One region of the Pseudoalteromonas sp. APC 3495 genome, then DNA from elsewhere that is predicted to be linked to it. Evidence: predicted binding sites of a transcription regulator. Region 1 holds the regulator's gene; each other region holds the start of a gene.
What was found. Region 1 encodes MetJ, which represses methionine synthesis genes. Its sites were predicted from a motif close to TAGACGTCTAGACGTCTA; they were not measured.
Positions count from the first base shown of each region.

Region 2: metK (methionine adenosyltransferase) is a predicted target of MetJ. The motif match lies at 9,216-9,233, and genes of this name have one in related genera.
Region 3: QL984_RS05395 (translation initiation factor) is a predicted target of MetJ. The motif match lies at 1,711-1,728, and genes of this name have one in related genera.

Region 1 covers NZ_JASDDA010000037.1:25,240-36,080, forward strand. The annotation lists gene hslU (HslU--HslV peptidase ATPase subunit) at 1-524, opposite strand, end outside; gene hslV (ATP-dependent protease subunit HslV) at 537-1,055, opposite strand; gene QL984_RS14080 (SPOR domain-containing protein) at 1,136-1,663, opposite strand; gene priA (primosomal protein N') at 1,684-3,867, opposite strand; gene rpmE (50S ribosomal protein L31) at 4,098-4,313, shown strand; gene QL984_RS14095 (malic enzyme-like NAD(P)-binding protein) at 4,839-6,080, shown strand; gene metJ (met regulon transcriptional regulator MetJ) at 6,149-6,469, opposite strand; gene metB (cystathionine gamma-synthase) at 6,668-7,915, shown strand; gene metL (bifunctional aspartate kinase/homoserine dehydrogenase II) at 7,965-10,310, shown strand; gene QL984_RS14115 (penicillin-binding protein 1A) at 10,359-10,841, opposite strand, start outside.
Region 2 covers NZ_JASDDA010000057.1:11,487-22,327, reverse strand. The annotation lists gene QL984_RS16650 (hypothetical protein) at 1-100, opposite strand, end outside; gene QL984_RS16645 (divalent metal cation transporter) at 298-1,530, opposite strand; gene raiA (ribosome-associated translation inhibitor RaiA) at 1,673-2,029, opposite strand; gene QL984_RS16635 (pyrimidine/purine nucleoside phosphorylase) at 2,219-2,533, opposite strand; gene QL984_RS16630 (hypothetical protein) at 3,106-3,912, opposite strand; gene QL984_RS16625 (hypothetical protein) at 3,905-4,729, opposite strand; gene QL984_RS16620 (hypothetical protein) at 4,704-5,510, opposite strand; gene QL984_RS16615 (hypothetical protein) at 5,507-6,697, opposite strand; gene tkt (transketolase) at 7,078-9,069, opposite strand; gene metK (methionine adenosyltransferase) at 9,335-10,486, shown strand; gene QL984_RS16600 (hypothetical protein) at 10,626-10,841, shown strand, end outside.
Region 3 covers NZ_JASDDA010000008.1:114,604-125,444, reverse strand. The annotation lists gene QL984_RS05400 (EAL domain-containing protein) at 1-1,137, shown strand, start outside; gene QL984_RS05395 (translation initiation factor) at 1,153-1,482, opposite strand; gene QL984_RS05390 (GAF domain-containing protein) at 1,730-2,389, shown strand; gene QL984_RS05385 (amino acid aminotransferase) at 2,468-3,658, shown strand; gene QL984_RS05380 (DUF3379 family protein) at 3,811-4,563, opposite strand; gene QL984_RS05375 (sigma-70 family RNA polymerase sigma factor) at 4,563-5,120, opposite strand; gene QL984_RS05370 (BatD family protein) at 5,175-6,821, opposite strand; gene QL984_RS05365 (VWA domain-containing protein) at 6,815-8,710, opposite strand; gene QL984_RS05360 (VWA domain-containing protein) at 8,710-9,693, opposite strand; gene QL984_RS05355 (DUF4381 domain-containing protein) at 9,686-10,120, opposite strand; gene QL984_RS05350 (DUF58 domain-containing protein) at 10,124-10,841, opposite strand, start outside.

The DNA of each region.
Region 1 (10,841 bases):
TCAATATCAATTTCTTTGTCATCTAATTGGCCTTCGCGTAACTTTTTACGAAACGATTGGCGTGTCGATGAATTTTCATCGCGCTGAACTTCACCGTATTGATCTTTCGCTGGAGGCAGTAATACATCTAATATACGTTCTTCAGCCGCTTCTTCAGCGCGATGTTTGAACTTTTTAGTTTGTTGCTCTCGTGTCATTTTAATTGAAACATCAACTAAATCACGGATGATAGTTTCAACTTCTTTACCGACATAACCTACTTCTGTAAATTTAGTGGCTTCAACTTTAATAAAAGGTGCGTTGGCAAGCTTTGCTAAACGACGAGCAATCTCAGTTTTACCTACACCCGTAGGGCCAATCATTAAGATATTTTTTGGCGTTACTTCTGCGCGTAAGTCTTCGTTTAACTGCATACGGCGCCAGCGATTACGAAGGGCAATAGCAACCGCTTTTTTCGCTTTAGCTTGGCCAATAATATGTTGGTCTAGCTCATGAACAATTTCTCTTGGGGTCATATCAGACATAGCGAGTTCCTATTACAATTCTTCGATAGTTTGGAAGTTATTCGTAAATACACAGATGTTGCCAGCAATTGTTAGACTTTTCTCTACAATTTCACGAGCACTTAAGTCGGTATTTTCTAATAAGGCGGTTGCAGCTGATTGCGCAAAGTTACCGCCGCTGCCAATTGCGATTAGGTCGTTTTCTGGTTGCACCACGTCACCGTTGCCGGTGATAATTAGCGAAGCTGTTTCATCAGCAACAGCAAGTAAAGCTTCAAGTTTACGCAGGGCACGATCGCTACGCCAATCTTTAGCCATTTCTACAGCAGCTTTAGTGAGGTTACCTTGGTGCATTTCTAGTTTGCTTTCAAAACGTTCGAAAAGAGTAAAGGCATCAGCAGTGCCGCCAGCAAACCCAGCGATAACTTTGCCATTATAAAGGCGTCGAACTTTTCGGGCATTGCCCTTCATTACTGTGTTACCAAGAGATACTTGGCCGTCACCACCAATAACAACTTTGTCATCACGGCGTACACTTACGATTGTAGTCATGTTATTCCTCATCATCGCGCTGCAAGAGGCAGCGCGTAAAAAACGATTATGAAGAGGTTATATGGGTGAATGGTTTAAATTCAAGTCCAGCCCCAAATTCCGCAGCCGACAATATTAATTCGTTTAAGTTTGTTCTTGTCACTTTCTGCATGACGCTTGGTTTCATAAGGCCCTAAACGCACTTTGTACCAAATACCATTGCTGCCTGTGGTTTTTTTGATTTCTGAAATTAATCCGGCAAAGGCTATTTTAGCTTTTAAGGTTTCAGCTTGCTGATGGGTTCTAAATGAACCACATTGCATGACATAAGGCCCTTTTTGTTCAAGTTCTTTTACTTCAACCTGAATCTCATGCTCTTTAATTTCTTTAATAAATTTAGGTGGCCGCGGTTTAGCTATTTCTACTTGTTTTTCGGGTGTTGGATTTGCTTGCTTTTCAACAAGCTCTGGATCGGCATTGTTTTTAACAAACCAGAGTCCGTATGCAAAACCACCGATTAGTAACAAGGCAATAATGATTAACAAAAACGGGAAGGGTTTTTTAGCCGGCTCTTGTTTAGTGTTTTTTCTATTTTTTGGTTTTTTATTAATATAATCGTGCTGTGCCATGGTGTTATATGTGGCCTTACCTAAATCATGTCTGTAGGGTCTACGTCTAAACTCCAGCGAACTTTTTGTGCAAGTTTGCTAGTGCTGAGATAATCAACCATTTGCGCGAGATACTGATGTAGTATGCGTCGATCTTGCGCTTGAATATGTAATTGAAAACGATACATTCCCGCAATTTTTTCTAAAGGCGCGGGGATCGGTCCGAGCAATTGTATACCAGATACCCCATTGACAGGAACCAAATCCGTTAGAAAGTCGACGACTTGCTTTATGTTATGCCCTTGTGCGCGAACAATTGCCATACTCGTAATGGGTGGCAACTGTGCATCACTTCGCTCAGTGAGTGCAAAGCGGGCAAAATCTTGATAGCCATTATTAACTAAGTCTTGTAATAGCGGGTGCTCAGGAAAGTGCGTTTGTAATAATACTTCACCGGGTTCGCCAGAACGTCCCGCGCGTCCTGCAACTTGTGTTACTAATTGTGCTAAATGCTCAGTAGCCCTAAAGTCACACGAATACAAACCACTATCGACATCTAAAATAAGTACTAAGCTAACATCAGCAAAATGGTGACCTTTTGCCAGCATTTGCGTACCAACTAAAATACGTGCGCCGCCTTGGTTTATTTCATCCAGTGCTTTTTCAAGGCTACCTTTACGCCGAGTTGAATCACGGTCGATACGGCTGATCGGGGTGTCTGCAAATTCACTACTCAAAAACTCTTCTATTTGCTCGGTGCCCTTGCCGTTAGGAAAGATTTGCGTACTACCACAGTCAGGGCATTGATGTGGTACATGATATTGATCGCCACAATGGTGGCAAATCATTTGGCCTATTGCCTTATGAAAAGTCGCACTGGTGCTGCATCGGCTACATTCACTCAACCAACCACATTCATGACAAATCAAAGTAGGAGAAAACCCACGGCGATTTAAAAATACCATCACCTGCTTTCCCCTATTCAGGTGCTGGCGCATTATTGCAAGACTGGCATGCGCAATACCGGCTCTATCAGGCTGACCTTTCATGTCGAGCAGCTTAAACTGATTATCGCGGGCGGTTTGTGCGCGCTCACTTAATGTAAGCAACTGGTATTTGTTATTAATAGCTTTATGCAGTGTTTCTAGTGCTGGCGTGGCGCTACCTAAAATAAGTGGAATTTGATGCTGATAGGCACGATACGCAGCTAAATCACGGGCATGATAGCGTAAAGTGTCTTGTTGTTTAAATGAGGCATCATGCTCCTCATCAACCACAATCATCCCAAGCTTTAAAAATGGCAGAAAAATACTCGAACGGGTACCTATAACAATGGCGCAACTGCCTTTTTCACAAAAGCGCCATGTTTGCAGACGCTCGTTATCGGTTAATGCCGAGTGCCATAACATAATAGGGGTGTCAGGAAAGCGACGTCTAAAACGATTGACCGTTTGAGGCGTTAGCCCGATTTCAGGAACGAGCACTAACGCCTGTTCGCCACGTTTTAATACTTCTTCTAGGCATTGCAGGTAAACTTCGGTTTTTCCGCTGCCAGTGACACCTTCTAGCAAAAAGCTATTAAACCCCGTACTTTGATTAATTGCAGTGCAGGCAATGGCTTGCTCTTTATTTAAACGGGGTTTGCTGCCAACCGTTGGCGAGGTATGTTGCCATTGATTGTCGTGCTCAATGGTTTGAATTATTAGCTCTTTATCTAAAAGGGTATCAATGGTTTTTTTATTAAACCCGAGGGCTTTGAGTTCGGTTAATGATGATTTACCGGATGCTGATAATTGCTTAAGCAAATTAAGCTGTGTTTTAGCTTTTAAAGACGGTAAAAGTGCCCCCTTTTCGCTTAATGTCACCATGTTTATACTGGTTTTATCAGGGCACTCACCTTGGCGCAGTGCACTGGGCAATGCAATATGAATAGTTTCACCGAGTGGATAGCAATAATAACGCGCTGTAAATTTCAGTAGCTCTAAATGCTGCGCAGATAACACCGGTGAGTCGTCAATAACTTCAATAATAGATTTTATTTTGCCTTCGGGGACTGCTGTTTCCGCTTTTAAGCTAAGAATAACCGCTACTTTACGTTGATTACCAAAAGGGACTAACACGCGCATACCAGGCTGTAATTGAGTCAGCGGTACTAATTGCTCATCCACTTTATAATCAAAGGTGCGAGGCAAGGGGACTTTTATTGCAACTTCAGCAAAACGCATAACAACTCAACCAATTAACGTAATGGTTTAATGTACTAAAAATAGCATTAAAAGCCTACCGACAAATCAGTAATGGATAGGTGTTTGCCGACTTTTTAGCAAAAAGGGTAATTAAAGCTTGTGTGCGTGCGGGTTGTTGGATAAAATTCGCGACCAATAAATTTGTTTTAACGACGTATGGTGCCAGACTTCGGGTTTGGAGAGCGATGCGGCCTTAACTAGAGGTTCCTATGAAAGAAGGTATTCACCCTAAGTACGAAGTAATTTCTGCAACTTGTTCATGCGGAAACAAATTCGAAACTCGTTCTACTCTGTGTAAAGACATTCACTTAGACGTATGTTCTGCGTGTCACCCGTTTTACACTGGTAAGCAAAAGATTTTAGACACTGGCGGCCGTGTTGATCGCTTCAACAAGCGCTTCGGTGCACTTAGCAGCAAAAAATAATTTTTTGTTTCTATGTAAAAAAAAGCACCTTAGGGTGCTTTTTTTGTGGCCAAAATTTACTTTCCTACCTGCTTTCTTAGCAATTTTGTATTTATTTTTTTTGCATAACTATTTCCTGTTCTTATTCTGAGTATGCATAAACATTTGCAGACAAAACAGCCAATATTCTCTATATTTTTATTTGTTAAACTTTAAAGATGGTACTCAAATGCAGGTAACGTGAGGTTATTTGTGTTTAAAGTTAAATAAAATTCGGTATTTCACTATTTTAATTTAAGACTAAAAAATACGCTTTATAAAAATAGAACAAGGGCAAAAAGTACCTGTGTTTTTCATTTTTATGACGAATTTATATTTTAAAAATGTCAGGATAATCTAGGGAAGTTGCTGATAAATCACTTAAAATTAACAGTTCTAGCATATAACAGGATAGACCTGATATTGCTTGGAATTTAAAAATAATAAAGGTATCGTAGATTAAAACTACCTCTCACTTTAACTTAAATTGCAGGATATAATCGCGTTATGTCAGATTTTCGTGAACAAGCACTACATTACCATGCCCATCCCGTTCCAGGTAAAATCAGTATTGAGCTGACCAAGCCCGCTGAGACGGTTAAAGACCTCGCGCTCGCATACAGCCCCGGTGTCGCAGAACCTGTTCGTGAAATTGCCGCTGATCCAGCAAATGCCTACAAATATACTGGTAAAGGAAATATGGTTGCGGTTATTACTAACGGCACCGCAATTTTAGGCTTAGGTAATTTAGGTCCACTGGCTTCAAAACCCGTTATGGAAGGTAAAGCGCTACTATTTAAGCGTTTTGCAGGGTTAGACTCTATAGATATTGAAGTTAAGCACCGTACTACCGAAGACTTTATTAACACGGTGGCTAATATTGCCGACACTTTTGGTGGAATTAATTTAGAAGATATTAAAGCGCCCGAGTGTTTTGAAATAGAAAAAGCGCTTATAGAGCGTTGTAGCATTCCTGTTTTTCATGATGATCAGCATGGTACGGCTATTGTAACGGCTGCGGGTATGCTAAACGCGCTGGAAGTACAGGGCAAAGCAATTGAAGATGCAATTATTGTATGTTTAGGTGCCGGCGCTGCAGCTGTTGCCTGTATGGAGCTTTTAATTAAATGTGGCGCGTTGCGTGAACATATTTATATGTTAGATCGCAAAGGAGTTATTCATACGCGTCGTGATGACTTGAATGAATATAAGCAATTATTTGCAAACAATACCGATAAACGTACTTTACAAGATGTAATTGAAGATGCCGATGTGTTTGTGGGTGTATCGGGCCCTAATTTATTAGCCCCTGAAGATTTAAAATTAATGGCTGATAGACCCGTGGTATTTGCTTGTTCAAACCCCGATCCTGAAATCGATCCGCAATTAGCACACGCTGCACGTAACGATTTAATTATGGCTACAGGTCGCTCTGATTATCCGAATCAAGTTAATAACGTATTGTGTTTTCCGTTTATTTTCCGTGGTGCGTTAGATGTACGTGCCAGTGAAATAAACGACGAGATGAAAATTGCTGCTGTAGAAGCAATTCGTAGTATTGCTAAAGAGCCCGTACCGACTGAAGTGCTTACTGCCGCAGGCATCGACAAATTAGAGTTTGGTGCTAAATATATTATACCAAAACCAATGGATCCACGTTTGTTACCACGTATAGCTAAAGCGGTTGCGCAGGCGGCGGTAGACTCTGGCGTTGCACAAATTGATATGCCAGAAAACTACATGGCGTAATTGTTAAGTATAAATTAGCGCAAAAAAAACCTCAGCATTTGCTGAGGTTTTTTTGTATAAAGACCCTTCTAGTCTTCATTTAAAATAGGCACTTCTAGTCCCATTTCTTGCATTATTTTCTTCACTTCTTCAGGTACTTTTTCTGCGTTATCTTTACGCAAATCATCATCATTAGGCAGCGGTTGCCCGGTAAACGCATGCAAAAACGCTTCGCATAAAAGCTCGCTATTTGTTGCATGACGTAAGTTGTTTATTTGACGACGAGTACGTTCATCAGTTAATACTTTTAATACATTTAGCGGGATCGAAACGGTGATCTTCTTTACTTGTTCGGATTTTTTCCCGTGTTCTGCGTATGGGTGAATATATTCACCATTCCATTTAGCCATAAGATGTATCGTTGCCTCAGATTATAAATTGCTCACACAGCATCAAAGCGTGTAAATATGCGTGAAATTCTATCGGTTTAAAAAAGATAGTCAAATACTAGTTATTTAGCTATCTAGACATTTAAATGTTTTGACATCTTAAATTGCATGCGCTACCTTTTAGACGTCTAAACATCCAAATTAGTAAAGGTAGCGAAAATGAGTGAAAAAAATAAGGCAACAATTGCTGTTCGTAGTGGAATAGAAGCCGACAAACAGCATGGTGCGGTTGTTCCACCGCTTTATTTATCAACAACTTACTCATTTGCTGACTTTGATACAAAGCGTCAATATGATTATGGCCGCAGTGGTAACCCTAATCGTGACATTTTGGCTGAGGCGCTCACGGAGCTTGAAGGTGGCGCTAAAGGTATTATTACCGCAACAGGCATGGCAGCCGTTCACCTAACAACACAATTACTTAATAGTGACGATACGTTAGTGATCCCTCATGACTGTTATGGGGGCAGCTATCGCTTATTTACTTCGCTAGAAAAGCGCGGCTTATTAAAACTAGAAGTGGTCGATTTTACCAAAAGCGACAGTTTGACACGCATCCTTGCTATTAAACCTAAGCTGATTTGGATTGAAACACCTAGCAATCCTATTTTACGCCTAACAGATATTAAAGCGGTAACTGATACAGCTAAACAGTGTGGTGCACTGGTTGCCGCCGACAACACGTTTTTATCGCCAGCATTACAAAACCCGATTAAGTTTGGCGCTGATATTGTGGTGCACTCAACCACAAAATATATCAATGGCCATTCAGACGTTGTTGGTGGCGCGGTTATCGCAGCGACTGCTGAGTTAGGTGAAGAGTTAGCGTGGTGGGCAAATAACATTGGCATCACTGGCGCGCCATTTGATAGCTATTTAACGCTCAGAGGCTTACGTACGTTAAACGTGCGTTTAAGGCAACACCAAGAAAATGCACTCGCCATTGCACAGTATTTAGAACGCTCCCAGTTTGTTGCCCAAGTTTACTACCCAGGTCTTGAATCACACCCTCAACATGCGCTAGCTAAGGCGCAACAGCTTGGCTTTGGTGCTATGGTTAGTTTTGATATAAAAGGCGATATAAACGATGCTGCAGCGTTTTTAACGCGCTTAAATGAATTTAGCTTAGCGGAATCATTAGGTGGAGTAGAAAGTTTGATTTGTCACCCTGCGACTATGACCCACGCCGGCATGGACGCAACCGCGCGTGCAGAAGCCGGAGTAGGCGACACGCTTATTCGTATCTCGGTGGGTATTGAAGATGTAAATGATTTACTCGCTGACTTAGACGGGGTATTTAATTTGGTGCGCCCAGGACAAGCCGATCCCGGCCTATCGGCAAAAAGTGGTGCTAGTGAATCATTTGGTTCAGCAAAGTTAAACGCGGCGCATCCGGCGTTATGGTAGTGCATACCAATCTTCAAAATACAAAACATAAATGCGAGTCGGTATTAATATGGTAAATCAGGTTCATAAATTTGGTGGTTCGAGTTTAAGCTCAGCGGATCGCTTTAAAAGTGTCGCAAATATTATTTTAACTCACGCTCAAGCTGGGGATTGTGTGGTGGTATCGGCTGCCGGTAAAACCACCGATACCTTAGTTAAACTGTGGCAAAGCTACCAACAGCAAGACACTCAAGCTATTGCTGATATTGTATTGCTATTGAGTAACCATCAAATAGCTCTGATTGAGCAATTATTAATAGCTAACGCTAAGCACCATGCGCTTGATTTACTTGAAACTGAGCTCAGTATTATTACCAAGCAGGCTAAGCAAGGGACATTAGCTGAAGCTGCGTTATTAGCACATGGTGAATTGTGGTCTGCAAGGTTACTAAGCGCTTACTTAGAACAGCTTAACGTTAGCGCTTGTGCCCATGACGCTAGGCAGTTATTTACGTTAGATGCCGGACAGCTGCAGCATGCTAATAATCAGCAGCAGTGCTTAAAAGCCATACAGACGAGTAAAATCAATGTAGTTACGGGGTTTGTTGCGGCTGATTTACATGGTGAAACAGTGACCTTAGGGCGAAATGGCAGCGATTACAGTGCCACTTTATTAGCGCGGTATTGCAATGCCAAAAAAGTCTCTATTTGGACTGACACTCAAGGTGTTTTTAGTACTGATCCGCGTAAGGTCGCTAATGCGGTTAAGTATGCGCGAGTGTGCCGTGATCAAGCTAATTTATTAGCGAGGTTAGGTAATCCAGTATTACACGCCAAAACATTATCGCCATTAAAAGATACCGATATAGAATTAGTTGTTCTCAGTAGTTACGATCCTCAAGGCAGTCATACCGAAATAGTTAAACTAGGAATGAGTAAACAAAAACGCTTTTTAACCACAGTAAATAATGTGGATTTACTCATTGTTGATGATCTGAGTGAAGGCGAAGTAGCACATGTTAGCCAACTTATTCAGCATAGTTTGCATCACTTTGAACACGAAGGCGAAATCTACTTACTAGTCCCTGCGTCAGCGACACATCAGGTGGCTAATTATTTTGCTGGCCGCGCCAATATTAGTGAGTCAAACTTAAATGGGGTGGCGATTATTGCACCTGATCAAGAGGTAGCGCCGCTTGGTAAGCAAAGTGAAGCCTTATTACAAACACAATCTATCCAGCCTCGGTTTACCCATTACGGTGAGGGATATACGTTACTATTAACCGATCAAGTACTTGAAAGTGATGTGCTGAGCCTGTTACATGACAAGCTCATTAATAAAGCACAAGAAATAGCTTTAATTATTGCAGGACTTGGCAATGTAGGTGCTGAGTTTATGCGCCAACTACCTGCTCAACTAGCACGCTTATCAACTGATTTTAACGTCAAGTTAGTAGCGCTTTTACGCTCAGAGCAGATGCTGGTGAATGCTAATGGATTAGACTGTGAAAGCTGGCAACTTCAATGGGAAAACCATGCAAGCTCCTATAAACAAGCCGATTTATTGTCATACATAGATACTCTTGAGTATGAACATAAAATAGTGATCGACATTACCGCCAGTGAACATTTTAGTCAGCTTTATAGTAAGTTAGTTGAATTAAACTGCCATCTAATTAGTGCTAATAAATACGCGGGAACCGCATCGCTTTCGTGGTATCAAACACTACGTGAAAGCCTTGCTCAACGTGGCTTACATTGGCGTTATAATGCAAGTGTAGGGGCCGGACTACCGATTAATTTTGCCTTGGCTGATTTACAAAATAGTGGCGATAAAATAACGCGAATAGAAGGCGTGTTTTCAGGCACGCTGTCATGGTTATGCAGTATGTATGATGGCAGTAAAGCGTTTTCAGATTTAGTTCTAGAAGCGCAAGCTTTGGGGTTCACAGAGCCTGATCCTCGAGAAGACTTATCTGGACGAGATATGCAACGTAAGTTGCTTATTTTAGCGCGTGAATTAGGTATTGAATTGGAACTTGATGACATTTCTTTATCCGCTTTGATGCCCGATGAGTTAAGTGCAGGCAGCTGGAATGACTTTATTGATAATAAGGCTCGTTTAGATGCATTTATTGAGCAGCATGCGCAAGCGGCTCAGCAACAAAATGCTGTACTGTGCTACACCGGGTTATTAGAGTTTGAAAACAACACGCTAAACGCTAAGGTAGGGATTACCTATGTACCAAAAAGCGAAGCGGTTGCGAATTTGACCCCTGGCGATAATATTTTTGTGATTAATACCCAGTGGTATAACCAAAACGCATTAGTGATACAAGGCCCCGGTGCGGGTAAAGAAGTGACTGCTGCTGGCGTTCACTCTGACTTATACTGGTTGGTACAAAATATTAGTTAGACCATCAAAAAGGCCGCTAATTTGCGGCCTTTTTACTGTTCGCTATATTTAAAATAGCTCTTCTTCAGTTTTAGTGTTTTCTTCAAATATATCATTTGGTTGTGATAACACATACTTGGTAGGAGCGGTGCCTTTTTCAAAGTATTCAAAACGGCTGGTGTAATCGTTTTTATGACTTAATAATCCGGTTTCTAAATCAATACGAATAGAAACTAAGCCTTCAGGTGGTTCGATGGGCGCAGCAGGTTTGCCATCCAGTGCGGCGCGCATAAAATCAACCCATGCAGGCTGAGCTGTTTTTGCGCCTGACTCAGCACCTGATATTTGACCACTTCCTAAGTTGTTATTGTAGGTTGAGCGTCCCAGTGTATTACCTGGGTTATCAAAGCCAACCCAAACTGATGTCATCACATCGCGGTTAAAGCCACTAAACCAAGTATCTACAGAATCATTAGTCGTGCCTGTTTTACCAGAAAGATCGCGACGTTTTAGCGCTTGTGCACGCCAGCCTGTTCCACTCCAACCGGTTTT
Region 2 (10,841 bases), on a different contig from region 1:
CGTTGCTTTTATATAGTTCACTAAGCAGCTGAATCGCATAATCATACTTTTTTGATTTAGCTAACGAAGTAGCATGTTTCACTAGTTGATAATTTTCCATTTATACTCCATTGCTAAACACACCTAATACCTCAACTTTAGGCTACAACACTTCTTAAAAATATAAATCACAGCTCTTTAATAAAATTTATCGCTCGCTGCAGCCCATCGCGGTCTACAACAGTCGGTATTTATGCAGAGGTTGTTTGATTTGTACCTTTCACCTCGAACCTCGAACCTCGAACCTCGAAAATAAAATCACATCAACTTCCAAACCACAAACGCTACAGCAAAACCAACCAAGTACACTAAACCTAACCACGTTAAGCTACGCAAAAGTAGACTGTGTTTAATCGCGGGCTCTGAGCGCACTAGGCTGAAGTTAAGCCATGCAAAAACCGGTGTGGTTACAAAAGCAAGTGTCATTGCAAAGGTAAGCATAGGGCCAAGGGCTGATTTAAAAAATAAAATAACCGCCATACCGGCCAATGCTTGCAGTATAAGCCACGTATTTAAGCTGTGTTTAGATTGCTTAAAACCAAGTAATTTGTGTGATTCGTTAAGTGTGCGGGCGTAACCGTCAAGTACGGTGAGTGTGGTGCCAAACATACACAAAAACGCGATGGCTGATACCAAAGGCCGTGCCCACTCGCCTATTGTTGATGCGTACATATCAATCAGCTGTTTAGCAAACGCTACACCACCGAGCTCTATATTACTGTTTTGCCCATATTGCACTAACGCACCTAAACTAAAAAATACCAGCGCAAGCCCGGCGGTTAACCAATAACCTAGATTAAAATCGAATAAGCCTTGGTTTTTAGTCACACTTTGCTGAGCTTGTTTTTCTTTAAGCCATAAAGAGCTCAGTGCCGATATTTCAATAGGCGCTGGCATCCAGCCCATTAAGGCAACCATAAAGCCTAACATGGCAAGTTCATATGGTGAGGGGCCAACGTAGTTTACAGGCGCTACTGGGCCGTTATTTATAGCAATAACCAATGCAGTGATGGTTGCTATAGTAAGTAGCCCCATAATAGCTTTTGCTACGTTATCGAGCGCTTTAAAATGCCCCAGTAATAATATAATTAAACACACGGCCAATATTACCCAACACAATAAGGTAACAGGAATGCTAATAGGTAATGCGTAGTGTAATAAGCTCGCCGTAAGCAACAATACACCTGCGGTATTTACCACAGCGGCAATAATATTGAGGGCAATAAAACTGTAAAAATAGCCAGGCCCTTGGTTTTTATACCCTTCGACTAAACTATTTTTAGTAGCGAGTGTGTACTCCATACCAAAACGAAAAAACGGGTACTTTAAAACGTTAACCACCACAATAAGCCAAAATAGCTGCCAGCCAAATAATGCGCCAGCTTGGGTCGATGCAACTAAGTGTGAGCCACCAATGGCAGCGGTGGCCATTAAAATACCCGGGCCGAGCGCCCCTAACCGAGACTTCCATGTGCTTTGTGTGTACTGCATTAACTTCTCAAATTTGGTGTGTTATGTGCTTTTATTATTAATTTTTATCATTAATGAACTGTGTGAGTGCATAACTTACCTAATTTACAGGCAATAAAAAAGAGCCCTTAGGCTCTTTTTAAAAATAACACATTGTTAGTTATTAATTTAAATCCATCTCTTGGATGATTTCGTGTGCTATTTCAGGTGTGGTACTTACAGGCTTTTCATGTAAGTTCGCTTTTATTTGCCCTTTACGATGCTTTAGTGCGGCATCGAGTTTTTTAGCTGCGCTGGAAATAGCAGGATACATAACTTCGTTTTCCCCTTTTACCGATATACGCGCACCTTCATAATTTGTGCTAATTTCTGCTTGGAACTTATGATGCTCTTTTGAAAGAATAATATCTAGAGATATCAATGATGGAAAATGGCTCGCGACTTTTGAGAACTTTTCGTTAATGTGTTCTTTAATAGAATCAGTAACGTCAACATGGTGACCAGAAAGATTAATTTTCATAGGGTATCCTTTTATTTGTTACCTCATAGTTAGTATTGGGGGCTAAACGAATTAACACAAGAGAAAAAATGAAAATTACGCAATTATTTATTACCCCACCTGATTTAGATCATTCATTTAGCATTAAGTATGCAAAAAGCCGCTTTGAAGCGGCCTTTAGAGATGTTGATAATTTAATCAATCAACAAATTAATCGGTGTATGAACAGCAATAATCAGCAAAATCACTTACTTTTACATGAAAGCTCACATTAGCATCAACATTAAATGACTCGCCCGCATTAAATGTTTTCCACTGTGTTTCACCAGGTAATAGTACATCCCACTGCCCTGCTAACAACTCCATGCACTCTTTTTGGTTAGTATTAAACTCAAATTCACCGGGTTGCATAAAACCCAAGGTTTTTGCTTCACCGTTACCTAAAAGCACAGTTCGGCTTGATACTTTGCCATCAAAGTACACATTGGCTTTTTTAACCACACTAACGTTATCGAACTTTGGCATGTTAACTCCTGTTGTTAATTTATAATTTTGTTACCCCCACAGTGCCTGATACATAAAAACCTTGCAAGTTAAGTGTTGTGAAAATTACTCATCTAAAATCCAAAAGGTTAAAAAAGAACGACTTTATAGAGAGATATGCTTCGAGCAACGGGCTACGAGTTTCGAACAGTACTTTTAGTGATTTATGGACAAAGAGAACTAAAAGACGCTGCGCTTTAGAGAAGTGATCAAACAACTATTTTTTATAATTTGGGTTTTGTATTACCTCATTTTCTTCTCATTCGTTTCTCTTTGTTCAAATAAGTTTTTAATAATTTGTGCACAAAGAGGGCTATGAGACGCTACGCTTTAGAGAAGTAATCAAACAACAAAGTTGATTTTGTATGGCCTCATTTTCTTCTCATTCGTTTCTCTTTGTTTAAATAAGTTTTTAATAATTTGTGCACAAAGAGGGCTATGAGACGCTGCGCTTTAGAGGAAGTGATAAAAGTACAACTCATAAAAAAGCCCGTCCTGTTTTACACAGGGCTGGCCTTTAAACTTTTAAAAGCCATAAAAACGCTTCGATTACGTTAAGCATTCTTAGAATTATCAGTAATCAAATTATCGTGATCGGGGGGTAAATCACTCAACTTAATTGATTCCATAATTCGCTGCTGTGATTCAAGTGCATGCTTAGCCCATTTTTTATGCTTATCAGAGCGGTCAACACGATGATTAAACTTTACCTCTAAAAAAGCATGCTCACATAATGGCAAACAATAAAAGTCGTGGCGAGAGAGAACATTACCTCTGCACTCTTGGTAAAACACCCACTGGTAATTATTAATAATTACCTCTTTAGCCGCAGGCAATGGCGGCTGACCATAAACTTCAATACGACCTATAATTTCTTCTTTGAGTGCCTCACCTTGCCAAGGGTTTGCTCTTTTAATCGATTCTAAAGTGGTATCATTTTTAATTCTAGTGTTTTTTCCATCAGGTCCCCAGTGGAAGTCATCATATAATTCAATAACAAAGCGCTTTAATTGTGCGGTATCAAGCACATTAATTTTATTGGTTTGTTTAATACGTAATTGGCAACTGAGCATGCCATACTCACTACTGGGCAAATAACTAACTGGTGGCAAGTACATCCAATTTTCAGTGAGTATATGAACATACTCATGGTAAAGGAACGTTTCTTTGTGTTGGTTAAACCAGCTGGTTGAATTATAAGGAAACGAGACATCAATAGTAGACGGTACAGCTGCGACATTGCTATCCGGTACATCGAGAGTGAGTAGCTTATCTTCTAGAATAAGACGATGGTGGATGCAATTTCCAAAACTAGGCCCGCCAATAAAACCACGGTAAAAAGCCTTCGCTAAATTAATCATTCTTAGAATTATCAGTAATTAAATTATCGTGATCGGGGGGTAAATCACTCAACTTAATTGATTCCATGATTCGCTGCTGTGATTCAAGCGCATGCTTAGCCCATTTTTTATGCTTATCAGAGCGATCAACACGATGATTAAATTCAACCTCTAAAAATGCATGCTCACTTAATGGTAAACAATAAAAGTCTTGGCGAGAACGCTTATTACTTTTCTTTATTTGATAAAACACCCATTGGCGATCATTAATAATTACTCCTTTAGCTGCAGGCAGTGGCGGATAACCATAAGATTCAACGCGCCCTAAAATTTCCTTTTTCAGTGCTTCGCCTTCCCATGGGTTTGCTCTTTTATTCGACTCTAGCTTGGTATCATTTTGAAGCTTAGTGTTATAACCATCTGACCCCCAATGATAATTATTATACTCATCAATCACAAAGCGTTTTAATTGCATAGTATCAAGAACATTGATTTTATTAGTTTGCTTAATTCTTAGTTGGCAACTAAACATGCCATACTCACTGCTTGGTAAATAACTTACTGGAGGCAAATACATCCAGTTTTCAGTGAGCATATACACGTATTCATGGTGTAAATAGTTTTTCTTATGTTGGTTAAACCAGCTAGTTGAATTATAAGGAAACGAGACATCAATGGTAGACGGCACTGCTGAGACGTTGCTATCAGGCACATCGAGTGTTATCAGCTTGTCTTCTAGAATAAGACGGTGGTGGGTGCAATTTTCAAAATTGGGCCCGCCAATAAAACCACGATAAAACGCCTTAGCTAAATTAATCACTCTTAGAATTATCTGCAATCAAATTATCGTGATCGGGGGGTAAATCACTGAGTTTAATTGATTCCATAATTCGCTGCTGTGATTCAAGTGCATGTTTAGCCCATTTTTTATGTTTATCAGAGCGATCAATACGATGATTAAATTCAACCTCTAAAAATGCATGCTCACTTAATGATAAACAATAAAAATCTTGGCGAGAGAGACTGTTATTTCTTTTTACTTGGTAAAACACCCACTGGCGATTATTAAGTATAACTTCTTTGGCCGTTGGTAGTGGTGGATATCCTCGAGTCTCAATACGTCCTAAAATTTCTTCCTCTAACTCATCAGGCTCAAAGGGGACGGCCATTTTACTTGATTCTAATGTAGTATCTTTTTTAATTTCGGTATTTCTGCCATCAGGTCCCCAATGGAAGTCATCGTATGATTCAATCACAAAACGCTTTAATTGCACGGCATCCAAAACATTGATTTTATTGGTTTGTTTAATCCTTAGTTGACAACTAAGCATGCCATACTCACTACTTGGCAAATAGCTAACTGGTGGCAAGTACATCCAGTTTTTAGTAAGCATATGCACATATACGTGATGGAAATAATCTTCCTTGTACTGATTAAACCAACTTTTTGAATTATAGGGAAACGACACGTCAATGGTAGACGGTACAGCAGCAACATTACTGCTAGGCATATCAAGTGTTAACAGCTTATCTTCTAAAATAAAGCGATAGTGAATACAGTTGTCGAAGCTGGGCCCGCCAATAAAACCACGGTAAAAAGCCTTGGCTAATTTGATCATAATCGCGCATCCGTAGGCGGTAGAGTTTTAATAAACTTTCTTACTATATCGGCCTTTTCATTATTACCTAGCATTTGCAGTTGAGCTGCATAGGTGACTAAGCCTAAAAACGGTAAAGTGTGTGGGCTTTCGCCAACAGAGCCATCTGTAACCAAGCCTTTAAATTTCAGCGAACGTACTAAACTACTGGATGATATTTTACTGCGGTCAGCTAAATTAGGCACTAAATCATAAGGGTTATTACGCACTGAGACAACTTTTACACCTACGCTATGGGCAATGCGTTTTAAACGTTCGACATTTGAGCCTGAACCATGCACAGCGAGTTGCTGACCCGCAAGAGGCTTACCATAGTGAATGCGATAATGCTCTAGCGCGGCACAAAAAATGATTGCCCCTTGGCTGTGAGCTAGCCATTTTACTTGTTTACCTTGCTGATTATTTTGTGCCAGCACGGCTGCTAAATGCTGAGCATTGTGGGATTTAGTCCCTGAACGCTTATCAAACGCGCACTCAATTAAGTCAAGCTTTGTATAATCGGTGGGGTTATGAAACAAGGTATAAGCTTTTATACCGTCTCCCTCGTAAGCTCTATCAAGGTGGGTGCCCATTAACCATGTGGCTTTGGTAAGCTCATTTTGCATACCATTGACCGCCGCATGCTGCGTTTTTATTTGTGTGGTTGGAGTTGGTATTCGTTCCCAAGCTCCTTGTACTTTCTTTATTTCGTCATCATTCATTGCTTTGTCGTATGTATGACTGCTTTGCCTTTTCACTTCATAAAGCATAGTACGCTCTGCAGCAAAATTATTTTTGGCTCCCTCTAATTGCTTATCAAATAATATATCGGTTATAGATATATTACTTGCTTCTAAGGTATAACGTATTAAAAAGTGATAATTACGGAACGGGTACTTTGTTCGCCATAAACGACGTAGCGGGTTACGGCTATGCTTAATTGAGTTTGTAGCATTAGGATTAGCGCAAATTTGAATGATATCGGCGCACACCATTTTTAAGTCATAGTCATTGAGCTGCGATAGCATAGCGAGAGCTTGGCAAGTAAATTTAGCTTTATTGAATGGGAAGTTAGCGGGGAGATTAACACCAAAATCACGACAGCTAAGTGCGTCAAGTGGAATAACAGAATGGGCATTGATAGTTTTATTGAGTTTTGACCAAGACATATTTCTTCCTTGTAAATGAGTCTGTGCCCGAAATGATACTGCAAACTAATTTTTAGAGCAAAAATAATTTTATGCTGTATTTGCCCTTTATTCGGACGTTTTACAGCCTTAGTATACGTTTAAAGCTAATGAATTAGTTCTAAACCTCTTTGAAGTCATAGCCAATCATCATTTAGGTAACAGCTTTGATTGTTTTAACGCAGCCTAAAGCACGACCTTCACTACAACTTTTTATAAATAACTAGTGCTAAAACCTCCCCCCGTTACAAGTTTACGTTTGAGTTAAACTGACAGCTGATAGCTTAAATCTGTAAGCTCTGAAATAAAAAAAGCCCGCCCTGCTATACACAGGACGGGCTTTTAAATGTTAAAGCAGTCGCTTAAAACAATGCATTTGCTTTGTTAACGATGTTTTCTACGGTAAAGCCGAAGAATTCAAATAGCTCGTTTGCCGGTGCCGACTCACCAAAGGTGGTCATACCAACTACGGCGCCATTTAGGCCTACATACTTGTACCAGTAATCAGCAATACCCGCTTCAATCGCTACGCGACGTGAAACGCTTGCTGGTAATACACTTTCTTTGTACTCAGGCGATTGGTCTTCAAACGCATCAGTACATGGCATAGATACAACACGTACCTTTTTACCCTGCGCACGTAGCTCTTTCGCAGAGTCTTGCGCTAGCTGTACTTCAGAACCCGTTGCAATCAAAATAAGCTCTGGGTTGCCGTCACAACTTAAGATGTAACCACCCTTTTTAACGTCGCTTAATTGCTGGGCATCACGAGCTTGCTGCTCTAAGCCTTGGCGAGTAAAGATTAATGATGTAGGACCGTCTTTACGTTCAATAGCTTGTTGCCATGCAATTGCTGACTCAACTTGGTCACATGGGCGCCAGTTGTATAGGTTAGGCGTTAAACGCATGCTCGCAATTTGCTCAACTGGTTGGTGAGTTGGACCATCTTCACCTAAACCGATTGAATCGTGCGTGTATACAAAAATGCTTGGTTGCTTCATTAATGCAGCCATACGTACCGCGTTGCGTGCGTATTCCATAAACATTAAGAACGTTGCACCGTAAGGAATAAAGCCTTTATGCAGTGCAATACCGTTCATAATGGCCGACATACCAAACTCACGTACACCGTAGTAAATGTAGTTACCACTTGCATCATCAGCAGTTAAGCCTTTAGAGCCATCCCAAATTGTTAAGTTTGAACCCGCTAAATCGGCAGAACCACCCATAAATTCAGGTAGTAACGGGCCAAACGCATTTAATGCATTTTGCGACGCTTTACGTGATGCTGGGTTTGCTGGGTTTGCTTGTAGCTCTTCAATGTACGCTTGTGATTTTTCAGCCCAGTCAGCTGGTAATTCTGAATGTGTACGGCGTTTGTATTCTGCTGCTAGCTCTGGGTATGCTTTTTCATATGCGGCAAATTTTTCGTCCCAGCTTGCTTCAAGCTGTTGGCCTTTTTCTTTGTTATCCCACTGTGCATAAATATCTTCAGGGATTTCAAATGCATCGCCCGTCCAACCTAAAAACTCGCGAGACGCTTTAATTTCGTCATCACCTAGTGGTGCACCGTGACAATCGTGGCTACCTGATTTATTAGGTGAGCCGTAACCAATAATAGTTTTACAACAAATTAGTGTTGGCTTATCAGTCACGCTTTTAGCTTCTGCAATTGCTGCACTTACTGCATCGCTATCATGGCCATCAACGTCACTAATTACATGCCAGCCGTATGCTTTAAAACGTGCTGGGGTATCATCACTAAACCAACCTTCAACTTCACCGTCGATTGAAATGCCGTTGTCATCCCAAAATGCCACTAATTTGCCTAGGCCTAATGTACCGGCTAGTGAGCATGCTTCATGAGAAATACCTTCCATTAAACAACCATCACCCATAAACGCATACGTGTGGTGATCAACAATGTCGTGGCCTTCACGGTTAAACTGCGCTGCTAATGCTTTTTCAGCAATCGCCATACCTACCGCATTTGTGATCCCTTGACCTAATGGGCCCGTAGTGGTCTCAATTCCTGGCGCGTATCCATATTCTGGATGGCCTGGTGTTTTAGAATGCATTTGGCGGAAGTTTTTAATTTCGTCCAGTGGCAAGTCATAACCACTTAAATGCAGTAGAGAATAAATTAGCATTGAACCGTGACCATTTGAGAGTATAAATCGATCTCGGTCAGCCCACTCTGGATTTGTTGGGTTATGTTTTAGATAATCGCGCCATAATACTTCTGCGATATCAGCCATGCCCATAGGGGCTCCAGGGTGACCAGATTTGGCCTTTTGTACTGCGTCCATTGACAAGACGCGAATAGCATTTGCAAGTTCTTTGCGAGATGGCATGAATTCTCCTACCTTTATATGTATTTGCGCGGGTATTTATTTATCCCCATTCTTACTTATTGTGGGGGCTGTGTGCAATTAAAAACCCATAAAAATAGGGCATTATGAATATTTTTTAAGAACCATTTACTATTAGATATTTTATTTAGACGTCTAGGCGTAAAAAAACTATGCAAGTTCATTTGTTTTAGATAAAATACGCGCCTTAATTTTTTAGCGCTAATACCGACGTTTGTGAAGCGCAATATTTGTGAGCATAATTACAATGGCAAAACATTTATTTACTTCTGAATCTGTTTCTGAAGGTCATCCGGATAAAATCGCCGATCAAATTTCTGATGCGGTACTTGATGCTATCCTAGAGCAAGACTCTCATGCCCGTGTAGCGTGTGAAACTTACGTTAAAACCGGTATGGTTATGGTTGGTGGTGAAATCACGACTAGCGCATGGGTTGATATCGAAGAAATTACACGTAAAACAGTACGTGAAATTGGTTACACACATTCAGACATGGGCTTTGATGCCGATTCGTGTGCAATTTTAAACACGATTGGTAAACAGTCTCCTGACATTAACCAAGGTGTTGACCGTACAAGCCCTGAAGAGCAAGGCGCTGGCGACCAAGGCCTAATGTTTGGTTACGCATGTAACGAAACTGAAGTATTAATGCCTGCTCCAATTACTTATTCTCACCGTTTAGTACAACGCCAAGCACAAGTACGTAAAAGCGGCGAGCTTAACTGGTTGCGTCCAGATGCAAAATCACAGGTTACGTTTGCATACGAAAATGGCAAGCCAGTAGGCATTGATGCCGTTGTACTTTCTACTCAGCACAGCGAAGATGTATCGCAAAGTGATTTAGTAGAAGCGGTAATGGAAACGATTATTAAGCCAGTACTTCCTGCTGAGCTGATTACTAGTGCCACTAAATTCTTTATTAACCCAACGGGTCGTTTTGTAATTGGTGGACCAATGGGTGACTGTGGTTTAACTGGTCGTAAAATCATTGTAGATACTTACGGTGGCATGGCTCGTCACGGTGGTGGTGCTTTCTCTGGTAAAGATCCATCAAAAGTTGACCGCTCAGCGGCTTATGCTGCACGTTATGTTGCTAAAAACATTGTTGCTGCTGGCCTTGCTGACAAGTGTGAACTTCAGGTGTCTTATGCTATTGGTGTTGCAGAGCCAACATCTATCAGTGTTGAAACATTTGGCACTGGTAAATTAGAAGAAGCGCGTTTAATCGAACTTATTCGTGAACACTTTGACTTACGCCCTTACGGCCTAATTCAAATGCTTGATCTTGAGCGCCCTATTTATCTACCAACAGCGGCTTACGGCCACTTTGGCCGTGATGAATTCCCATGGGAACGCACAGATAAAGCAGACGCACTTCGCGCAGCAGCTGGCCTGTAAGCCACCTAGCTAATATTAAAACGGCCCTTTTTAGGGCCGTTTTGCTATGTGTATTAAGTTAGTCATAAAACAGTCTCGAACTGTTTAACATTTTAGGTATATACTCTGCTTATACAATAAAGCGTGTTAGGGATAAAAAATGGCCGACAATTTTCGTGTTATATTTGTAGGACTTGCAGAAGGCGCAGACAGCCAAGCAGTGACCAATGCACTGACAGAAAAACTAAAAACCTCACCTGAAAAGGTGGCGGCATTTTTTAATGGCAAGCCGCTGTTTGCTCCTAGCAACAAAGAGAAAGCCCTTAAGCAAGCTAAGTTACTTTCAACGCTGGGGATCAAAAGCAAACTTCAGCAA
Region 3 (10,841 bases), on a different contig from region 1:
GGCGATCAACTATTGGTTGAAGTGGCAACACGCTTAAAGCAGCGCTTACGAGCAGAAGATACTATAGCCCGTTTAGGCGGTGATGAGTTTGCGGTATTACTCAGTGGTATTGAGCATCAAAAAGAAGCATCGGAAGTCGCTGACACCATTCAAAAAACGTTAAATCAGCCAATAAAATTAGGTAGTAACGAAGTGATTGTTAGTGCCAGTATTGGTATTACTTTGGCGCCATTTGATAGCTTAGAAGAAGATCAGTTATTAAAACATGCCGATTTAGCCATGTATGAAGCAAAAGCGAAAGGGCGCAATACGTTCCACTTTTATAGCCAAGATCTAAATGCAGCCGCCAATGAGCGATTATTCCTTGAAAATGAGTTGCGCCATGCAATTAAAGAAAAACAACTCACACTGCATTATCAGCCACAAGTTGATTGTCGCGATAATAGTGTAGTGGGATATGAAGCATTGCTTCGCTGGTTCCATCCTACGCAGGAATTCATTCCACCTACCAAATTTATTCCTATTGCTGAGGCAACGGGTTTAATTGTGGAACTTGGTAAGTGGGTATTACAACAAGCGTGTGAGTTCACTAAACGACTAGAGCAACAAGGTAGAGCGAGCAACATGTCGATAAACCTGTCAGCAAGGCAGTTTAAAGACGCAAGCTTAGTACCTATGCTGAAAAAAATAATCATAGAGACGCAAATTAATGCTAAAAGCCTGCACCTTGAACTGACTGAGAGCATGCTAATGGGTAATGTTGAGGCGGCTATTGATCAGCTACATCAATTGAAAAAGCTGGGTATTTCAATTTCTATTGACGATTTTGGTACGGGCTATTCTTCGTTGAGTTACCTTAAACGTTTTCCTGTTGATATTCTTAAAATTGACCGCTCGTTTGTTAAAGATATCCCTGAAGATGATAATGATATGGAGATCACCGCTGCGATTATTGCGATGGCACAAAAGCTCAAGCTTGATGTGGTTGCTGAAGGGGTTGAAACAATAGAGCAAGTTGAATTTTTACAAAACAATAATTGTTTTATTGTGCAAGGCTATTACTTTAGTAAGCCCGTAGCCGAAGCCGATATCCCTGTGTTGTTTGATCAATTAGCTGCGTTAAAAGTCCCTGAATAGAACAAAAATTGCGGGTTAACCACCCGCAATTTTCACCTTAAACTTTAATCCTTCTAAAATCGCCTTTAACTTATCGCGATCATCACCTTGTACTTCAATAACTCCTTCTTTTACTGCGCCACCTTGGCCCATCTTACTTTTTATTGTTTTTGCTAACTTTTTTAAATCGTGCTGTTGGGGATCTAATCCTACAACTAGCATTACGCCTTTACCTTTTCGACCTTTGGTTTGACGCTCTATGCGAATAGACCCGTCTTTAAATAGTTTTACATCCAGTTCTTTTTCTGGCTTTGGCTGGTCAATTCGCCCTGTTGCTGTTGAATACACTAAGTGATTATCACTCATAATTAACCTATCTAAGATTGAATCTAATATTGGGCTAAATAATAACAAATTTGTGACGCAAAGGCGTAATTTTTGCGCCTAAGCTGAACACCTTTTAATCCCGCAAAGATAAACATCCTCTGTTTAAGTACCGCAATAGTGCTTATGAATAAAAGTGCTTAAGGATTTTAAAAAGCGCTTTAAATTGGCTAGCGCTATAAAAATATCCATGCTACTATTTCGGCATTATAGATGTATGGATGGCCAAATGATAAATTCTTATTTAGAGCAAGCTCAGCTTAATGTAGAGCAACAGTTAATTAATGCTGAGCTAGAAAAGCTTGAGCAGTACTTAAATAGCAATGCTGCACCGGCCGTGCGTTGGCAGTATCAAATTCCAGAACTCGGTGAAGGTGGCGCATGTAGTTTATTCGGCTACTTGCAAGATGAGCCGTTTAATTTAAACGATTACGTTAGCCAAAATACGCAAACAACGGCAAAGTTAGCGCAACTTCAGTTGATTGTTGACTATGTAATCGAAAACACCCAGTTAGATTGGTATGGCATCTATCAAAATACGGCCACCCCTGAAGGCGAGCAGTTATTAAAGCTCGCTTATTTTGGTGCACCGAGTCGCCCTTTATTTCCGCTCACCGCTGAATTTGCAACCGGCAGTAATAATGTGCAAGTGGCACTCAGTGGTAAAGGACGTGTCATTAATAATGTTGAGCAATATTTAGCCGCGGGTGGTGAGTATTACACCTGCGATCCGAAAGTAAAAGCAGAGGCCTGTTTACCACTATTTAATGCGCAAAAGCAGTGCATTGGCATTGTCGATGGCGAAGCCTTTAGCACGGATTTTTTTGATAATGCGACACTCGCGTTATTAATTGCATGCTGTATTAAAATTCCTCACTTTTTAGTGTAAATAACACTGGTCAATCGAGTGAGTTTTTATGTTAAGCTTAGCGCAACAGCTAACCCCTAAATAACGAAGAGATAGTCAATGTTCTCAGTATTAAAACCATTACCAACAGACCCTATTCTTGGCCTTATGGCGGCCTATAAGCAAGATACTAACCCTAATAAGATTGACTTAGGGGTTGGTGTATATAAAGACGAGCAGGGGAATACCCCGGTATTAAAGTCAGTAAAAAAAGCAGAAGCGTTTCGTTTAGAAAATGAAATGAGCAAATCTTACATTGGTCTTGCTGGTAACTTAGATTACTGTCAACAAATGGAAAATCTTCTTCTTGGTGAGCACCCGGCATTATTAGCTAATCGCGTACGCACAGCACAAGCACCTGGTGGTACAGGCGCACTTCGTGTTGCAGCAGAATTTATTGTACGTTGTAACCCAGGCGCTACTGTATGGGTTACTAACCCAACGTGGGCTAACCACATTAGCTTATTTGAAGCTGCAGGCTTAACTGTTAAAGAATACCCATACTACGACTACGAAAACAAAGATTTATTGTTTGATGAAATGGTTGAAACATTAACACAGGTGCCTAAGGGCGATGTTGTGTTATTACATGCATGTTGTCACAACCCAAGTGGTATGGATTTAAACGAAACACAATGGAATACCATTGCTGAACTTGCAAAAGATGTGGGCTTTACGCCATTGATTGATATTGCATACCAAGGTTTTGGTTCTTCTTTAGAAGAAGATGCGAATGGTTTACGTATTTTAGCCAATGCGGTTGAAGAGTTGATCATTTGTTCATCATGTTCTAAAAACTTTGGCTTATACCGTGAGCGTATTGGTGCGTGTTCAATTATTGCAAAAGACAGTGCAACCGCTGATATTTCAAACTCGGTATTATTAAGTGTGGTACGTAGCATTTATTCTATGCCGCCAGCGCACGGTGCAGACATTGTAAACACCATTTTAAGCAGCACAGAGTTAACGCAGTTATGGCACAGTGAACTTGATGAAATGCGTAACCGTATTAATGGTTTACGTAGTTTAATTAAAGACAGCCTTGCAGCCAAAGACATTGCTCAAGACTTCTCATTTATAGACCGCCAACACGGTATGTTCTCTTTCTTAGGTATTAATAAAGAGCAAATCGAGCGTCTACAAAAAGACTACGGTATTTATATTGTGGGCTCTAGCCGTGTAAACGTGGCGGGAATTAGTCAAGCAAACATCGATTACTTTGCTAACGCTGTTGCTGATGTATGTAAGTAACCAATAATAAGTTTTAGCTTATTAGCAATAAAAAAACCGCACACTCGTTGCGGTTTTTTTATTGTTTGTAATACCCATCCCCTTATATCAATCTGCTTAGATATAAGGGAGTTTAACTCGTTAAATTGTTCAAATATTTATACAAATTGGTATTACAGCCAGCGAATAGCGCCTGCAATACGTTCATTATACATATCAACCGGTGAGCCTAGGCTTGCTATTAGTACAGTATCAGCTTGTTTTCCTCGGCTTATATGGCCTACGTAGCGAGAGTCACTAAAGTCACCCGAGCCAATTTCAAAGACTTTGTTATCACTAGGGACAATAAACACGGTCATAGGGCCAAAGTCCGATTCAAACACTAAATGGATGCCTTTCTCGCCTTGAAAATCGCAAAAGTTAACATAAGTAACTTTCCCAGGTAAATCATTAAGTTGACCGCCAAGTAAAGCCAGCTTTTCATTGACTGTTTGTAAGCTGATAGGTTGAGTTTTATTTAACGCGTTAAGTTCATGATAAACATGCGCCAATGCATGCTCGCCAGCCGCATGATTCAAGTTTTGCTCTGTGCTAAACATAAACGCACTTACCGCAATCACAAATGAAGCAGCGAACGCCAAATATACACGGTCAAACTTAAAGCGTGAGCGTGAATCAATGACATTGTCTTTTTGTTCAAGCTCATCTTTTCTGACTTTTTCTTTTAACGAGGTGTTTAAAATAATCCGTTCAGCAAGGTTGTCAGGCACAGGAATATCAAGCGCATCATTGAGTTGCTTATCAAATGTTTTGTTTTCATTTAAAAATTGTTGTCTATCGGGACTGCTGTTTGCAAATTCCAGTAGTTCTTTGTCTAGCTCGTTTGGCTGTGCAATCGTGCGGCGACGAAACTCAAGTTCATCCATTATTTTGATGCCCCTTTAAGTTGTTCATCATCACGGCTTAGTGCCTCTTTAAGTTGATTTTTTGCTCGAAATAAACGTGTCATAACCGTATTTTTGTTTAAATCGAGTATGTCTGCAATTTCATCCCCAGAGCAGCCCATAACCACTTGTAATAGTAGCGGCTCTTTGTATTCATCGGCCAACAACGAAATTTGCCGTTGAATAACGGTTTGCTCCATTTCATCATCTAAAGAATGACTGGTTTGATCCACTAGCGTGTCGTTGTCTACATCACTGTAATCAAATTGCTTGCGCTCAAAGCGCCTTGCATTTTCACGTCTTAAAATTGTTAGCAACCATGGCTTAGCTGCTTTTTGATCGAGTAACGAGTCAAGCGAGCGCCAAGCACGTAAAAAGGTTTCTTGCACTAAGTCATCTGCAATATTCGGATCGTTACATAACCAGTAAGCGAAGCGATAGAGTTCCTTATGATAAACGTGAACCAGGGCTTCGTAGCGTTGTTGTTTTTCAGCCATATTTAATAAGACCCGATCATTCGATTTTTTATTTCCAAACATAAGCACTTTTTAATTAAAATTATTATAGGCCAAAAAAGCAAAATACAATTGAGATCAAGAATACAGCTCTTTTAACGCAGGTGATGATGGCTTAGCTGTTTGCGATTGATGTGCCTTTAACATGCTAACTATAGCGTCTAAGTTGGCGCTAGCCGTTTGCTTACTGTACAACTGTGCTTGTAAATCGTTTACCTGCGCGGTGAACTCTGAGTTGTTTATCATAGCGCATAAATGGGATAAGGCCCCTACCTTTTTACCTGTAAGGGTTAGTGCATACTGATTAAGCGCATCGTAAAATGCTTTTTCGTCATGGCTTTTAGCTAATACCAGCAGGGCTTTTAAAGATGGTTGTTGATTTGTTTTATTAGTTGTTTGAGCCGCTTGTTGCACTTCTTTAGCTGGGCGTTTAATAAAGTAAAAAATCACCGTCGCAATCCATAAAACATAACCAAGCGAGGCCACAATAATTAGCCACAGTGGTGTGACAGTTTGCTGTTGCACTGTAACTGCTTGCTCCGTTGACTCTGCCATAGTGTTATTTAGGTTGTTTTCAGCTGGCGGATTAAGCGTTTGCACTGGCGCTGTTGTACTGGGGGTTACTGTAATAGTACGCTCAGGTAAGGTCGCGTAACTAATTCGATTCATTTTGGTGTTATACCAAGGCAAGCTAATTTCAGGTAATGTGTAAGTGCCAGGTGTTTGTGGCAGTAGCGCATACGAGGCGCTTTGCTGCGATACCACTCGACCATCACGTACCGCATTATTGGTTTCTTTTTCATCAGGGTAGCTGCGAATACCATTAATAGTAGGCATATCAATTTCGGGTAACTGCTCTTTAGTCACCCCTAGCGCGGTGAGCATAATTGTACGTGTTATCGGCGTGCCGGCTTCAACGGTATTATCCTCTGGCTGCCATTGCTCGGTTAAGCTCACCAGTTCACTGGGTAACCAGTCTCCTTGATAGTTTTCAGGGATAGGTTTAATTTCAATTTGCTGCTCATCGCCAAGCGCTGACACTTCCAATTGACGATAGTTTTGCTGAATACGCCCCTGAAAAACGGGAGCTGCAATAGTGTAGGCGCCACTTTTTTGGGGCTGAATTAAATAATTACGGGTGATCACTAAATAACGTTTACCGTTAACCAGTTCATAATCTTCGCTTTGTTTACCGAGTTGGGTAAGTTGTGCATTTTCCATACTTGGCGCACTTAAGCTGCCATCAAGAAGCTCTTTGGCTAAGTAAAGCTTAATGGTGTAAACGCCAGCCTCTTGTACAAATAAGCTGTTGTTTGAGAGTGAGGTTTTTAAAAATATATCGTTATTTTTATCTGCGTCGCTGCTGCGCTCTTTAACCGATAAACTAATTGGTTGCGAGTTTAGCCCTGCAACACTAAAACTGGGAATGGTGTATTCACCCGCCTTGCGGGTCATTAGTTTAACAGACCAAGAGGTTTGTTTTTTTATACTGCCATTAATAATGTTAGTGCGGCTACTTAAGCTCATAGGGCCGACTACAAAATCTTTTAATAATGCTGAGGTGTCGGGTTGTTGCCCTTTTATTGAATCATCAATGCTAATATTAAGCATAAAAAATTCACCCGCTAATACTGGGTTTTTATCAACGCTTGCCTCCAAAGTGGTGGCGGCCATTAATGGCATGGCAGTTAATAGCAATAAACAGCAAAATAATCGCATTACCATGATTTTTCTACTCCTGTTGGACGACGTTGATATTGTCTTTTTTGGGCTTCTAATTGCATTTTGTTTCTTAATAAAATAGCGGGATCGTCGGGCACTTTTCTTAATAACTGATTTAGTTGCTGTGCTTTTTCTTTTTCTTCATTAGTGAGCTCAGCGGCTTGTGCCTGCATGGCTTGTTGCTGTGCCTGCTGTTTTTGCTCATCAGAGGGCGGTTGCTCACTCATTTCATTAGGTTGATTTTGCGGCTCATCTTGCTGCGGTTTATTCTCGTCTTTATTTTCATTTTGTTGGCTTTGTGACTGAGCTTGCATGTCAGGCTCATTCTGTTTGTCTGATTGCTCACCAGATTGGCCTTGTTGATCTTTTGATTGTTCCGAGGACTGATCTGATTGCTGTTGTTCACTGTTTTGGCTGTCCTCTTCGCTTTTATCTGCGCTGTTTTTCTCGCCATTTTTTTGCTGATCTTGTTTTGATTTATCTGCATCATCTTGACTTTGCTCATCTTGATTTTGCGAATCATTGCCTTGCTGATTTTCTTGGTCTTGCTGTTGATTCAGTAACTGCTCAACAAGCGCTTGATTCTCAGCGGCTTCACTAAAGTTATCTTGCTTTACTTGCGCTTGTTTATACGCGTCAATGGCAGCCTCTAATTGTCCTGCTTTAGCCAAGGCGTTGCCATAGTTATAATAACCGGTTGCTGACTTATCTTGGCTAAACTCATTCAAGGCAGCATCAAATTGCCCTTGCTGATAAAGTGCAGCCCCTTTGAGAGCGCTTGAGCGAGCCTGAGCTGCTTGTTGATACTCTTTGTTGTTGTATGCCTCTAATGCCCGTTGATCCGTATTTTTAAACAGGGTTGGCAGCTCTGCGGCATGCGCATTTTGTTGAGGTAAAAAGCTAAGTAATAGTACTGCGCTAACTAATGCAGATCGTCTAAATAAATACAAAGCTAAAGGCAGTAAAATAAGCAAACCATAAATACCGGCGTCAATTCGCCATAAGGCTAAATTTGGTTTTTCACTTTTTAATACTTCACTGTTTGCTTGCGGTGAAAAAACGGCAATATCGCGATTGCTTGGCTGATAATCGGCAAACTGCCCACCGCTATTTTTTGCAAGTCCTTCAAGTAAAGATGCATTGAGGGTTGGCACCACAATTTGACCATAATTATCTTTTAAAAACCCGCCTTCAGGTAACTTTATAGGGGCTCCTTGTGCGGTGCCTACGCCGTAAATATTAAGTCGATATTGACTACTGTTGGTAAAACGGCTTACATCGCTTTGCTGTTGTTGCTCAATACCATCGGTGATCAAAATAATATCGCCATCGAGGTAGCCGGCTTGGCTTAGTAGCTCTTGTGCCATATCTAAGCCAGCGAGTACGTTTGAGCCTTTATCTGGCATAATTTCAGGGCTTAAACTAGGAATAAGGTTGGCAAGAGTCTTAGCGTCGTTGGTCAGTGGTGAAATGGTATAGGCAGTGCCTGCGTAAGCCACTAACGCGGTATCGCCTTCTTTGAATAGCTCAACCATATCGAGGGCTTTAAAACGTGATTGCATTAATCGATTGGGAGCAATGTCGGTGCTATACATAGAGTAGGACATATCCATGACAATAACGCGGGCACTTTTACTTTGAAACACGGGTACTTGTTTCTCTTCAAAGCTTGGCCCTGCACTAAATATAATCGCTAAATTGCAAAATAACGCAACCAGCCACAGCGGCTGGCGAGCTTTATTATTTGATTCACTCATTACAAATGGTGCCAAATGCGGCGCAATAAGTGGCGCTGACTGGGTTTTTTTATGTTTTAGTAAGGCGATAAAAAATAACCCTGAGGCAGGGAGTAACAGCCATAAAATAGCAGGACGAATAAATTCAAAATCCATTAGTTCGGCTCCTTCATTGCGCGCACCGTTTTTATCAATGCCATTGCACTTATGAGTAAAATGGCCAGTAATAACGGATAATAGAACAAGGCTGTTTGTGGGCGAAAGGTTTGCTCATCGGCACTAATTGGTTCAAGCTTATCAAGCTCAGCGTAAATCTGTTGCAGGCCAGCGACATCTTTTGCTCTAAAATACAGACCGCCTGTTTGCTCAGCAATTTTTTTCAATAAGCCCTCATCTAGGTTACTGCCCCCAGAGCCCATATTAAATAAACTAAAGCCGCGCGGGTTATCTGAACCGACTCCGATGGTGTACACTTTTATACCTTCTTCACGGGCAAGTAACAGTGCATCTTCTGGGTTTAAATTTCCCGCGGTGTTTTGTCCATCTGTAAGCAACACCACAATACGGTTACTTTCTTTTTTACTGGCAAAGCGTTTTACCGATAAACCTAAAGCGTCACCAATCGCCGTGGCGCGTCCTACTAAACCAATTTGCGCCTCAGAGAGCATTTTACTGACGGTTTTCACATCACGCGTCAATGGGGTTTGTAAAAAAGCGGTATCACCAAACAATATAAGGCCGAGTCTGTCGCCTTGGCGCTGCTCTATAAAGTCACTTAGCACTGCTTTAACCATGGTTAAACGGTCAACATATTGGCCATTGTAAGCCATGTCTTGTTCGGTCATTGACCCTGACAAATCCACAGCGAGCATTATATCGCGGCCTTCGTTGGGTAGCGATATGGGCTCATCTAACCACGTTGGATTTGCTGATGCGGTCACTAATAATAACCATAGCAACCACTCGATAATATTCAATTTACGCGCACTTGGCTCTATGCTTTGATTGCTTAAATTATGTGATGCAAAACTTGGAATGCGCAGACGCGTGTTGGCATCATTGGCGGCGGGTTTTAATAGTAACAATACTAAAGGCAGCGGCAGTAATAAAAACAGCCATGGCCAGCTAAATTCAAACATGCAGCGGCTCCTTTAGTTTAAATTGTTTAATGGCTTGGCGAAATTTATCACTGAGGGCTGCCTGTGTTTGATTAGCGTTATATAGGCTTAAAATTTCTTCTTCTGTAAAGCCAATAGCTGAAAGTTGGTTTAATGTGTTGCACCAATGCGTTGTTGATTGCGCGGCCAAACGCGGATCGTAATAGGTGATCACTAAACGCTTTAAAATGACATGTAATTGCTGCGCTGACTGTTGTTGATTAGCTAATGCAATGGCATCACGTTTTGGCTTTTTAAAGCGATAATTTTTATAAATTATGACAATTAAGCTACACAATAAACACACAGCAATTGCAATAACAACCCACCAAGCAGGAGCGAGTGGCCACCAGTCGACTTGGGTGGGAGCAATAATATCGTGTAGACCATCAAGTGGAGAGGTTTGCATGATTTATTTTCTCACTAATTGCAGTTCCAGCGCAGTGGCTGCATCAAATGATAATAGGGTGAGTCCAGACTTTGTTAAGCGATTAATGCGCGCGCTAAATGCGTGCTCGGCATTTTTGGCAAATCGTTGTCTAAAGCTCTTGTCCATTAAGGGCAGGGCAAATTGCTGATTATTAGCACTGACGGTTACCGTTTGTTTAAAAGCAGGTAATTGATGTTCAAAGGGGTCGCTAATATGACACCCAATCAGTTCGCAATGACGCGCTAAAAGTTCAAGTTGCTTAAAGCTGGCGTCATCCAAGGCGTTAAAATCAGACACGATATAAACCAAACTACCGGGCTTAGCTAAGTGATTTAAACGTTTGAGGTTATCGCTAAAATTATTCGCGGCCGGCTTATCAATGTTCTCAAGAGCCAGCTGATGCGCATCGCATAAATTATGGCATAGTTTTAATACCGCTTTTTCACGAGCGCTGGGTTTTAGCTCTAAATGCGAGTGCTGATTAAACACAATACCGCCAATTCTGTCGCCACGCTGACACGCTGACCACGCAACTAAGGCGCTAATATGTGCCGCTTGCACCGATTTTAACAGTAATTGCGAGCCAAATAGCATTGAGTTTGAAAAGTCAGTAAACACAAATACCGGGCGCTCTTTTTCCTCTTGAAAAAGTTTAGTGTGGGTTTCGCCTGTGCGTGCGGTAACGCGCCAATCAATAGAG